Regions from separate parts of the Mesorhizobium sp. B3-1-9 genome, predicted to be linked through region 4. Evidence: predicted binding sites of a transcription regulator. Region 4 holds the regulator's gene; each other region holds the start of a gene.
The links. The regulator LexA, encoded in region 4, represses DNA repair genes until DNA is damaged. The targets are predictions, from matches to a motif close to TGTTCNNNNTGTGTTCNG.
Positions count from the first base shown of each region.

Region 1 (3,087 bases), on a different contig from region 4:
TCGTCGCGAGCGTAGCCGACCTTGCCGCCCTGCCGGATCGAATAGAGCGGCGGCACGGCCATATAGAGATGGCCGCCGCGGATTAGGTTCGGCATCTCCTGATAGAAGAAGGTGATCAACAGCGAAGCGATGTGCGCGCCGTCGACGTCGGCGTCGGTCATGATGATCACGCGGTCGTAGCGCAGATCCTCGTCGCGGTATTTCGAGCGCGTGCCGCAGCCGAGCGCCTGGATCAGGTCGGAAATCTGCTGGTTGGCAGCAAGCTTGTCGTTGCCGGCGGAGGCGACGTTGAGGATCTTGCCGCGCAGCGGCAGCACCGCCTGGCTGGCGCGGTCGCGCGCCTGCTTGGCCGAGCCGCCGGCCGAGTCGCCCTCGACGATGAAGATCTCGGCGCCGGCGGCGGCGTTCTGCGTGCAGTCGGCGAGCTTGCCCGGAAGGCGCAGCTTGCGCACCGCGCTCTTGCGCGAGACTTCCTTTTCCTGGCGGCGCCGCACGCGTTCGTCGGCGCGCGCGATGACCCACTCCAGAAGCTTCGAGGCTTCTTGTGGATTGTCTGCCAGCCAGTGGTCGAACGGGTCGCGAAGGGCGTTCTCGACGATGCGCATCGCCTCGATCGTCGCCAGCCTGTCCTTGGTCTGGCCGACGAATTCAGGCTCGCGGATGAACACCGACAGCATGCCGGCGGCCGAGATCATCACGTCGTCGGTGGTGATGATCGAGGCGCGCTTGTTGCCGATGAGGTCGGCGTAAGCGCGCAGTCCGCGCGTCAGCACGTTGCGGAATCCGGCCTCATGCGTGCCGCCTTCGGGGGTCGGAATGGTGTTGCAATAGGAGTTGAGGAAACCGTCGCCGCCGAACCAGGTGACCGCCCATTCGAGCGAAGCGTGGCCGCCCTGCTTGTCGCTCTTGCCGGCGAAGACCTCGCGCGTGACCTGGAATTCGTCGCCGAGCGTCGCCTTGAGATAGTCCTTCAGGCCGCCGGGGAAATGGAACTCCGCCTTGGCCGGCGTCTGGTCCTTTTCCTTGATCAGCGACGGATCGCAGGTCCAGCGGATCTCGACGCCGCCGAACAGATAGGCCTTCGAGCGCGTCATGCGGTAAAGCCGCGCCGGTTCGAAGGCGGCGCCCTTGCCGAAAATCTGCTCGTCGGGATGGAAGCGGGTTTTCGTGCCGCGGCGGTTGTGGACCTCGCCGAGATGCTCAAGACCGCTGACCGGGACGCCGCGCGAAAAACGCTGGCGGTAGAGCTGACGTCCGCGCGCGACCTCGACCTCGAGATGGTCGGACAACGCGTTGACGACCGAAACGCCGACGCCATGCAGGCCGCCGGAGGTCTCGTAGACCTTGGAGTCGAACTTGCCGCCCGAATGCAGCGTGGTCATGATGACTTCGAGCGCCGGCTTCTTGAATTTCGGATGCGGATCGACCGGGATGCCGCGGCCGTTGTCGGTGACGGTCAGGAAGCCGTCGGCGGAAAGCTCGACGTCGATGAAGGTGGCGTGACCGGCCACAGCTTCGTCCATCGAATTGTCGATGACCTCGGCGAACAGGTGATGCATCGCCTTGTCGTCGGTGCCGCCGATATACATGCCCGGACGGCGGCGCACCGGTTCCAGCCCTTCCAGCACCTCGATGTCGGCGGCGCTGTAGCCCTCGCTGCCGTCGCGGGCGGGGGCCGAACGCTTCGCGGCCTGCACGAGCGGATCGGCCGGGCGCGACGGCGCGCGCACCGGCTGTGCCGGCTTTTCCATCTTGCCGAAGAGGTCGTTGCTGTCGTCCATGCTGGGCCTAGCGTCCGGTAAAGCGAATCACGTCTCGATACTGCCACGCTTTTCGCGGGCGAACGAGTTCCTGTTCCGTTCAGGGATCAAACTGTCTCTTATTCTAAAACCATTCGATAACCAAGCCGGCCGAAATAGGGCGGTCGGCGTGCCCCGGTATTCCCGATTCTTTAACATTAACGCCTAGCGTGAGGCCCAACCAACAAAAGACCACGGGCGTCAGGGGTTTCGTTGTGAGGGGCAGGGCCATTACCATGATCGGCATCGCCGCCGTGTTCGGCGCGATTTCGATCTTTGCGGCGGATTTCTGGGTCAAGAGCCAGGCGAAGGCTCAGCCCGAGGTCAAGGTCGTCTCCGTCATGGCGCCGCAGCAGCCCAAGGTCGAGTTCAAGACCATCGTGGTCGCAAGCGCGCCGCTGCGCTACGGCATGGAGCTCGGACGGCCGCAGCTCGCCGAGATTCCGTGGCCGCAGGATTCCCTGCCGCAAGGTGCTTTCCCGACGATCGACAAGCTGCTCGCGGACGGCAGCCGGGTCGTGCTGTCGCCGATCGAGGTCAACGAACCGGTGCTGCTTACCAAGCTGTCGGGGCCGAATGGCCGCGCCACCCTTTCCAACATGCTGTCGCCGGGAATGCGGGCCGTCACCATCCGCACCGATGAGATCGCCGGGGTCGGCGGCTTCATCACGCCGGGAGACCGCGTGGACGTCGTGCTGACGCGCGACGCTGGCGATATCCAGGAAGTGTCCAAGAATGCGCAGGGCGCCGCCGGGTCGACCGTCACGTCCGAGATCGTCGTCTCCGATGCCAAGGTGCTTTCGGTCGGACAGGGCGCCGACGAGCGCAAGACCGAGCCGCAAATCGCCAATTCCGTGACCCTCGAAGTCACCAACGAAGGGGCGCAGAAAGTGGCGCTTGCCCGCACCGTCGGCACGCTGTCGTTGTCGCTGCGGTCGGCCGCCGACGCAACCGCCAGCAATGGCGGGCTTACGACCATCTCGTCCTTCGGCGGCTCGGTTGCCGCAAACGCGCAGGCGAGCGCCGCCTCGCTCGTCAATGCGATGACGAAGGACCAGGGCGAGCCGAAACTAAAGACGGTGATCGTGACGCGTGGTGACAAGGTCGAGGAATACAAGGTTCCTTCACGGGAACCGCCGCAGGAACTGCAGCAATAGCCGGTGGGGACCGGCGGGGACGGGGCAAGATGTTCGGGTTTGATGCATTTCGGACGACCGGGGGATGGCGTCTTCTCGGCGCGATAGCGCTGGCGGCGGCAATGCTTGGCGTCGCCGCGCCGGCAAGGGCT
Region 1 covers NZ_VFTJ01000015.1:66,738-69,824, forward strand. The annotation lists gene parE (DNA topoisomerase IV subunit B) at 1-1,781, opposite strand, end outside; gene cpaB (Flp pilus assembly protein CpaB) at 2,036-2,956, shown strand; gene FJW07_RS23025 (type II and III secretion system protein family protein) at 3,058-3,087, shown strand, end outside.
Region 1: the regulator LexA is predicted to act here: its motif matches at 1,847-1,864, upstream of parE (DNA topoisomerase IV subunit B).

Region 2 (3,087 bases), on a different contig from region 4:
TGGCGACGGCGTCCTTGGCTTCGGGCTTCGACTGCGGGTCCGACGGGAAGACGAACATGGTGCCTTCACCGGCCGGGCCGGCGACCTGCCAGAATTCCGGCGAAGCGATCGAGTCCGGCATGATCAGCTGGAACTTGACGTTCTGCTCGGCCGCCTGACGCAGGATCAAGCCCGCCTCCGGGTGATAGCCGCCGAAGTAGACAACGTCGGCCTTGAGTTCCTTCAGCTTGGTGACGAGAGCCGAATAGTCCTTCTCGCCGGCATTGATGCCTTCATAGTCGACTTCCTTGAGGCCGCCGGCATTCATCGTTGCCTTCACGGCATCGGCAACACCCTGGCCGTAGGCGCTCTTGTCGTGCAGGACGACAACGTTCTTGCCGGCGTATTTCTTAGCGATCCAAGGGCCGATGAAGGCGCCCTGCGCGTCGTCACGCGTGTAGAGGCGCATGATGGTCGGCCAGCCGGCCTTGGCCGCGGCATCGGTCAGCACCGGGTTGGACGAGGCGGGGCTCATCATCAGCGTGCCGGCTTCGGCATAGACGGCCGAGGCCGGAATGCTCGAGCCCGAGCAAGCATGACCGTCGACGAACTTGACGCCGTTGGCGACGATGCGGTTGGCGACTGAGACCGCCTGCTTCGGATCGCACTGGTCGTCCTCGATGTCGAGCTTGATCTGGGAGCCGTTGACGCCGCCAGCGGCATTGATCGCGTCAGCGGCAGCCTGCGCGCCCTGCTTGAACTGGTCACCGATGGTGGCGAGTTGGCCGGTCATCGGGCCGACCACCGAAATGGTGATGTCGTCGGCGAAGGCAACCGAGGCGCTCATCATCAGGCCAAATGCGGCCGCGCTCAAAATACCCAATTTTTTCATGACTATAAGAACTCCTCCACTTGCGCGCGCCGCTCCGGCCGCGCTTCTTCCACAGAGCCGGGACAATTTCACCCTTCGCCGAAACTGTCGAGAGCACAATGCGGAAGGTTTTGGTTCATTTAGGCGAGGATTTCTTGGGCCACACGCCTGATTACCAAGCGTAATGCAAAAAGCCGCGCCGGCCTTGTCCCGGCCGGTCGCGGCTTTTTTTTGCAATCGAGCTTCCCCGGCGCCCCCGCGCCTGAACCCGCTCGCTTCCCTGTTCTTGCGTGGCTTCGGTTGTCTCAACCTGCCGCGTTCTTGTTCTTCCTGACCGGCCGTCTTTTCGCGGCCTTGCCCCAATGAATTTCCGAGCGCTGCGCGCGCTGAGGATCAGTGCATCGTCATCCATTCGCGCGCTTCGCGCAGCGCCGTGGCGATCTCGACTTTCGACATGGTGGCCGACAGTTCCGAGCGCAGCTCGGCGGCGCGGGCCGAGCCCTTGATCGCGGCGATGTTGAACCATTTGTGGGCGGCAACGACATCGGTCTCGCAATCGCGGCCCGTCGCATACATCATGCCCAGTTCGAAAAGAATGTCGGCCTGGGCAGTTGCCCCCATGGCGCCGAAGCCGTCTTCAAGCATTTCAAAGCGTGCCATTTCAATCCCCTGTCTGGCTCCCGAGAGCTGCCTCCTTTTCCCTTGGTAATCCCTCGGGGCGAGCCGCTCTTTCGATGCTTTCGAGGATGACGGCTGGCCTTGAATCCGTCGTTAAATGGCTTGCTTAATTTGAGGAAAACAAAGCTAAAACAAGAGGTAAACGCGGAAAACTGTTAAGCATGGGAATCCAGCGTTTCAGCCATTTTGCGTCAAATTCGATGAAAATTGCCGGCGGCGGAATCAAGACTTCGCTAACCACGGAAACCGAAGCGTTTGTCGGTCGCGTTTATTTTCAGTCGGCCGCGCGACGAAAATCCTTGCAACCTTCCGTCGCGGCACCGCTTTCGTTTTGGCGGCGGCTGGATTAGCTTTACCTTTGCGTAAGGGGCAGGAAGGCGGACTGGAGCCCGCCGCAACCCCATAGGGAGGTGGACACGATGTTTCGAAAGCTGACTCTGGCCCTGGCGGCCACCTTGATCATGGCGGGCGCCGCATGGGCCGACCCGATCGAAGGCAACTGGAAGACGCAGGCCGGCGACACCGCGGCGATCGGCGGGAGCGATTCTTTCTCGATCACGCTCAAGACGGGCAAATACGCCGGCAAGACGATCGGCTCGCTGAAGGCTGCCGGCGACAACAAATATGCCGGCAGCATCACCGACCCGGCAAACGACAAGACCTATTCCGGCAAGGCGACGCTCTCGGGCACCGCGCTCAAGATGAGCGGCTGCGTGCTGGGCGGCCTGATCTGCAAAAGCCAGACCTGGCACAAGCTCTAACTCTAGAGGTCTGCTAATCGGCGTCTCAATCCAAACGGAGACGCCGTAGCTTTCCTGGCCCGACAACGTGGCTCTGCAGTCGCTATTCTCCAGGAATGAGTATGCTCTGAAGGAGCAACATCCAACTTGCATTTGCGACAGGATATTTATCCTCATCACTTTCGCAGACTAGACCCGTCGTCCCGAATTGAGCGAGTATCTGGGAGGACCAGATACGCTTCACGCGATTGCCCAGCCGATACCGAAGCGAGGATAACGCGATGCTCCGGTGGTTGAGAGTCTGCCATTCTGGTTTGTCTACTAACTCCAGACGCTGGCCATTTCGCTCCCATATGCCAATGAATTTCCGGTTTACTTTGTTCATCTGGGTCAACAGGCCAGGTGCGTAAGAGTCGGCTCGATTGTCGAACTGCAAAGTCATGCACTCGGAACTAGCACCACCGCAGGACTCATCCTTACAATTCAATACGATTAGATGGGGATTCTTCCGCTTTATCGACCATTTAGCGTCATCATAAATCACAACGACACCATGTCTTGGTTCCGTTGCTTGGGCCGCGAGAGCAGGCGGCGTGGGAAGACAAACGAACTGGAGAGCAATCATCAATCGGATGGCAATCGCTTGGGAATACCTCGCGCTGTCAACTGAGCGTGAGAACCGACAGACAGTTGTCATATCAAGGGCTCTCCAAAGGGAATGTCGCGAAAATTTCAATGCTACCAGACGATATGGACATGGCGCGACGATCTTGCGCCGTCTTTAGCTCAATCTAATCCCGTTCTAGAAAACAATTCCAC
Region 2 covers NZ_VFTJ01000002.1:44,281-47,367, reverse strand. The annotation lists gene FJW07_RS03520 (ABC transporter substrate-binding protein) at 1-871, opposite strand, end outside; gene FJW07_RS03515 (sel1 repeat family protein) at 1,244-1,510, opposite strand; gene FJW07_RS03510 (hypothetical protein) at 1,690-1,878, shown strand; gene FJW07_RS03505 (DUF2147 domain-containing protein) at 1,948-2,289, shown strand.
Region 2: the regulator LexA is predicted to act here: its motif matches at 1,645-1,662, upstream of FJW07_RS03515 (sel1 repeat family protein).

Region 3 (3,087 bases), on a different contig from region 4:
GCTTGAGCTTCTCGTCCGCCAGGCCGAGCGGCAATTCGAGCTGCAGCTCGGTATGCTCCTCCAGATGCGAGACCGAGATGGCGAGCAGCGAGATGTCGCGCTCGCCCGGATGGGCGGCCAGCACGCCGCGCACCAGCTCCTCGGCGATCTCGGCCAGCATCGCGGTCGCGTGGATCGGCTGCTCGAGCGTAATCGAGCGGCTCACCGCGCGCATGTCGGCGAAGCGCACGCGCACCGTGACCGTGCGCCCCGGCCGGTCCTTGGCGCGCAAGCGGCTGGCGACGCGGTCGGCCAGATGGAGCAGCGTCGGCACGAAGACGCGCGGCAGCGCCGGCTTCCTGCCCAGCGCCGATTGCGCGCCGGCCGAATGCGCGCGCCGATGCGTCTCGAGCTTGCGCGGGTCGCGGTTCCAGGCAAGCGCGGCAAGCTTCTGGCCGGCGGCATGGCCGATCAGCCGCTCCAGCGCCCCGCTATGCGTGCGCGCCAATTGCCCGATCGTCTCGACGCCGATTTCCGCGAGCCTGGCCTTGGTCGCGGGGCCGACGCCCCACATCAGCGTGACGGGCAAATCGTGCAGGAAGGCGAGCTCGGTGCCGGGCTCGACCACCACCAATCCGTCTGGCTTGGCGACCTGCGAGGCGATCTTGGCGAGATGTTTTGTCCGCGCCACGCCGATCGAGATCGGCAGGCCGAGCTCGGCCTTCACCCGCGCGCGGATTTTTCGCGCGATCTCTTGCGGAGGGCCAAACAGATGCGTGCAGCCGGCGACGTCGGCAAAGGCCTCGTCGATCGAGATGCGTTCGACCACCGGCGTGAAATCGTCGAGCACCTTGATCGCCGCATCGCCGAGACGCTGGTATTCGGAAAAATGGCCGCCGACGAAAATGAGCTGCGGGCAGAGCTCGCGCGCCTTGCGGCCGGACATGCCGCCGCGCACGCCGAAGACCTTGGCCTCATAGGAAGCCGCCAGCACCACGCCGCCGCCGACGGCGATCGGCTTGCCGCGCAATGACGGATCGAGCAACTGCTCGACGGAGGCGTAGAAGGCATCGAGATCGGCATGCAGGATGGTGGCGGCAGCGGCGTCCTTAGCGAGCATCCTGCGCTCCCGTCTGCAGTGCCCGCTTTGCCGCGGTGCAGTATTAGATTTCTCTGTTGGAAAAGACTGATTTAGGGAACATAAAGAGAACAAAAGCAGTCTAGTGTCAAGGCCCCTATGAGCCTGCTTTCTGTGTCTTCATACAAATGAATGAGCCTGCCTCATTCATTCGAATGAGGCGGCGATCGCACCTGCGAACGGGATCAAGGTGACGTCGCCTTGATCCCGCAGCTTGGCTGGTGCAGCTTCATAGCCGCCCATCGGCTGGATCCGGCCTATGCTGGTTTGGCGTATTGCTCGGCGCTCAGCACCTCGATGCACTGGAAGGGCTGATTGCCTTCCACCCAGGCGTCATGGCCCGGCGGGATGGTATAGGACGTGCCGGCCTCGAAGGTCTTTTGCGTGCCATCGGTCATGCGCACGGTGATCGATCCGGACACGACGTAGCCGACATGCGAGACCTGGCAGCTGTCGGTCTTGACCACCGGCTTGACGCATTCGGACCATTTCCAGCCCGGCTGCATGTTCATTCGCGCCAGGGAATAACCGGGCAGCCGGACGATTTCGACGCGCGTCTTGGCGGGCGCGCGGACCTCGTCGGGAGTGTTGTGCGATTTGGATTCGAGTTTTGTCACCTGCATTGCAGCTTCGGCCATGGCATCCTCCCTTGTAAAAGCGGAGCCCGACGTTGCGATCGTCGGCGACCGCTATCCCATTCATTCATACGCCTTATCATAAGGTATTGCTAATGTAATAAGGGCCGCGGCTGGCTAAAGGCCGCGCTTCGGGCAACGGTCCCGGGTCATGTTCGGACCGAAGTCTCACCCGCCGAACGCAGAGGCCCGAGGCGCCGATTTCCGGGAAACAACAACGGCCCCATTTCATTGGCTAGCAAGCCGCCGGACAAAGTCCCTTCATCGGCGGTTGACGATGGGTGCCCGCCATTCCTGCGATATGGCGGGCATTCCTTTCGCCCTGGAAACTCTCTTGGAGTTGCTGGCCGTGCAACCCGGCAACGTGATCGCGAACCTGTTTGCCGCGCTGCTTTTGGCGGGATTGATCGGCGGCGTCTTCCTCCTCTTCGGCAGGCCGCTCTGGCCACAACGCCATGCCCAGATGGTGGTCCTTCTTCCGATCGACACGATGGCCACCAGATCGGTGCGCAAGGCCTGTGCCGAGCCATGCCTACCTACTCGCTTCGATCTCAAGCTTGCGCCCGTCAGGCCATCCGCCGAACGCAGGCGAGGGAACCAGTCCGCGCCTCGTACCGTTGATTGAGCGAAGGGATGGCGCAGGCGGAGGCCGCCATGCATAATTTCGAACTCATCGATCTTTTGTGCGTCATCGACGCATGTGCGAGCGACCTGTCTGCCGGGCGCCTGGTGCCGATGTCGAAGGCCGTCGAGGAATTTCGCGTCCTGACCGGCGATTTCGTCTCGTCGGATGCGGATGCGGCCAACGCCTTGACGCAGGTCGCGCTCGAGCGCGGCTGCGCGGTGCTCTTCGACGAGCAGGCGGGCGCGGATATCATAGGCGAGTTGTGATCTTCCCTAGAAGCAATTCCAGGAAAGGCGCGAGCGGTTTTCCGTCCGGAATTGCGTTCAAAGGGATGACGAGATTGGCGTTCATTTCGCCAGGGTGATCATCCGTCCCGCATACATAGCGCGGTTCCCAAGCTCGGCCGTGCAATCCGATTTAACGGCGGAGCTCCCCGTCATTGCGACAGTGTCGCCGACCAGCCGCAGGCAACTGCCCTCGGCGTTCATGTCCGAATTTCCGGCATAGGTGATGGCAGCGTCCGGGGCGTAGATGAAACCGCTCACCACCGAGCCGGATCCGCCGTTCAGCGTCAGCGCCTGGGTGTTGCCGCGCGCCTGGTAGATTGTGATGCCGGCGTAGGGGCCGCTGGCCGGCGGCGACAGGTTCACCTGCTCGTTGGCGTTGATGATGAGCTGCGAGTTCTCCATCAGGAAGATCGTCACGCCCTG
Region 3 covers NZ_VFTJ01000002.1:430,021-433,107, forward strand. The annotation lists gene dinB (DNA polymerase IV) at 1-1,099, opposite strand, end outside; gene FJW07_RS05570 (cupin domain-containing protein) at 1,375-1,755, opposite strand; gene FJW07_RS05575 (hypothetical protein) at 2,030-2,377, shown strand; gene FJW07_RS05580 (hypothetical protein) at 2,407-2,643, shown strand; gene FJW07_RS05585 (TadE/TadG family type IV pilus assembly protein) at 2,725-3,087, opposite strand, start outside.
Region 3: the regulator LexA is predicted to act here: its motif matches at 1,174-1,191, upstream of dinB (DNA polymerase IV).

Region 4 (3,087 bases):
CCGCACCGTCGCCAGGTCCACGCCGTTCCAGATGTCGAGCGCGCCTTTCAGCGTCCGCATCGACAGGACCGGCTGCGTGCCGCACAGAAATCGGCGGATGCCGGTGCCTGGCGCATAGGCTTGCTCGAAGGCGAACGGCCGTGCATGGCTCCACCACCCGCTGAGCGGCTGCCGCACATCGGCAAGATGCCGCTCGGCCGCATAGATGAAGGCAGGAGAACCTGGCCCGCCATTGAGATATTTATAGGTGCAGCCGACGGCGAAATCGGCGCTTGCCCTGTCAAGTTCAACCGGCATGGCGCCCGCGCTGTGGCAGAGATCCCATACGATCAGCGCACCCGCGTCATGCGCCATGCGCGTAAGCGCCGCCATGTCGCGCAACTCGCCGGATTTGTAATTGACGTGGTTGACCAACACCACCGCCACGCGTCCGTCGATCAGTTCCTCGATGCTCGGCGCGTCCACGCCAGCCAGGCGCAGGACAGTGTTCTTTCCGGTCGAGGCCACGCCTTCGGCCATATAGATATCGGTCGGAAAACTGTCGCCCTCGGCAACGATCACGGTTCGGTCCGGCCGCATCGCCATCGCCGCGTGCAGCACTTTGTAGATGTTGATCGACGTGGTGTCGCAGACCACGGTCTGGCCCGGCGCCGCGCCGATCAGGCGCCCGAGCTGGTCGCCCAGCTCGACCGGCATGTCGAACCATCCGTCCTTGTTCCAGGCACGAATGAGGTCATGCGCCCACTCCTCGGCAGCTGCCTTGCGCAACTCGTCGAATGCGGCGTGCGAGGCCGCTCCCAACGAATTCCCGTCGAGGTAGATCACCCCCTCCGGCAGGACGAAGCGATCGCGCAGGGCGCGCAGCGGATCCGCTGCATCCATCGCCTCGATCTCGGCGAGATCAGGAATTCCCCCCATCATGCTGCCGCCTCCATTTCGGCATGGCGCCTCTCACGGTTGGCCAAGGGCGGTTGTCTCACCACCGTCCGTGCCACGGCAAGAACCTTCTGCGCTATGTTAGCTGGTCCATAGACGGCGAAGACCATGGATCGGATTCATTGCCGAAGTTGGCATTTTGGGTCCGTTTCGTTCACGGTGAAGCACGTTCGCGCAAGAGCCGAAGCGATCCCGCCCGCGCCTTTGTGATGGTGTTCGACCGCGCTTCAGCTTAAGGAGGGCCGCATAATCGAGCGGAATCAATGATACCGCTGACCTGACTCGGCCAGGTATCCCTTGGATGCAACATTGTTTCCGAAGCCTCAACAAATTCACTAAACTTTAAACGGTTGCGGAACACAACTGGAACAGATAGTGTTTGTTCTGGGTTTGTTTTTCTGATTCCGGTTTCAGAACCCAAGGGGGCCGCCATGCTGACGCGCAAACAACATGAACTGCTGATGTTCATCCATGAACGCCTCAAGGAGAGCGGGATTCCGCCGTCTTTCGACGAGATGAAGGAAGCGCTCGACCTCGCCTCCAAATCGGGCATCCATCGGCTGATCACGGCGCTGGAAGAGCGCGGCTTCATTCGCCGGCTGCCGAACCGGGCGCGCGCGCTTGAAGTGCTGCGGCTGCCCGACTCGATCGCGCCTGGCCTGAATGCCGCGAGAAAGTTTTCGCCGAGCGTCATCCAGGGCGGCCAGGGCAATCTCGGACGCCAGGTCAAGCCGGCGGCGCCGTCGCGCACGCCGACACCCAGCAATGACGACGACGCTGTTTCGGCCGTGTCCATTCCGGTGATGGGCCGCATCGCCGCTGGCGTGCCGATAGACGCCATCCAGCACCAGACGCATTCGATCTCGGTGCCGCCGGACATGATCATGGGCGGCGAGCATTATGCGCTGGAGGTCAAGGGCGACTCGATGATCGAGGCCGGTATCTTCGACGGCGATACGGTCATAATCCGCAACGCCAATACGGCAAGTCCGGGCGAGATCGTGGTGGCGCTGGTCGACGACGAGGAAGCGACCCTGAAGCGGTTTCGTCGCAAGGGTGCCTCGATCGCGCTCGAGGCCGCCAACCCGGCGTACGAGACCCGTATCTTCGGACCGGACCGGGTCAAGGTTCAGGGTAAGCTCGTCGGACTCATCCGCCGTTACTGAGCAGAACCGCGCGGCGGTCTTCGCCGGAACTGTGTGCCATCTATTCTGTAGGCTGCGGCGCGACCGCCGGCTTTTCCGGTCGTTGATAGGGCGGCAGCCCCCTCGCCTCACGCGCGTATTTCCGCTGCTCGTGCCAGGGTCGGTACGGTTCTTCGACCGCGTAGCGAACGGTTGGCCGCGCGGTTGCCGATTGCGGATCAAAGAAGATGGCGGCGCTGCCGTCGCGTGCCAGCTGCCGCTTGGTGACGACGAGCACGCGCGGATCGCGGCATGGATTGTAGGCCGTGGCGTCGTCGATGACGATGAGGTCGGCGAAACCGCAAGCAGGCCGGGCGCTGGCGCGGTTCTCGGCGAGCGCGACGATGGCACCGGAAGGATGCCGGCCGATGCAGAGGTCGCCGATGCAGTAGAAGGGCGAGCCGGGCGGCAGGTCGACGGGATCGGCGATGTCGAGGGCGTCTTTAGCGAACGTCTCCGGCGGTACGATTTCCTCGGCTTTCAGCGCCCGTTTCCAGTTGTCCGTGGTGAAGTCGTTGGAGCGCGTGCGGTTGATGGCAAGCTCGCCGCCGCCGATCGGCATCGCCACCAGATGCGCATCCTCCGAGACAAGCACATCCGGGGCGCGGACATGCGGAATGGCCAGCAGCGCGGCGAGCGCGAAGGGTACGGCGGCAAGCCTCAGCCAGGTGGTGGCCATCGTCGCGATGACCAGCGCGACCGTCGCCAGCAGCACCGACTGGATCGAGATCAGCCCGACGGCGTCGACTGGTGAGCGCTCGGAGATCCACGCCGAAATGGCGATCATCGCCGTCAGGCCTTTGCCCATGACAAAGAGGAAGGGGCCGTCGAAGCCGAAGGGCATGGCCAGCGCGCTCAACACGGCGAACGGCATGACGATCAGTGAGACGATCGGCATGACCGACAGATTGGCCAGCAGGCTGAGCGGCGATACGCGCTGGAAGTGCCAGATCGCAAACAACAATGT
Region 4 covers NZ_VFTJ01000006.1:47,076-50,162, forward strand. The annotation lists gene kynU (kynureninase) at 1-918, opposite strand, end outside; gene lexA (transcriptional repressor LexA) at 1,368-2,102, shown strand; gene FJW07_RS12770 (ComEC/Rec2 family competence protein) at 2,143-3,087, opposite strand, start outside.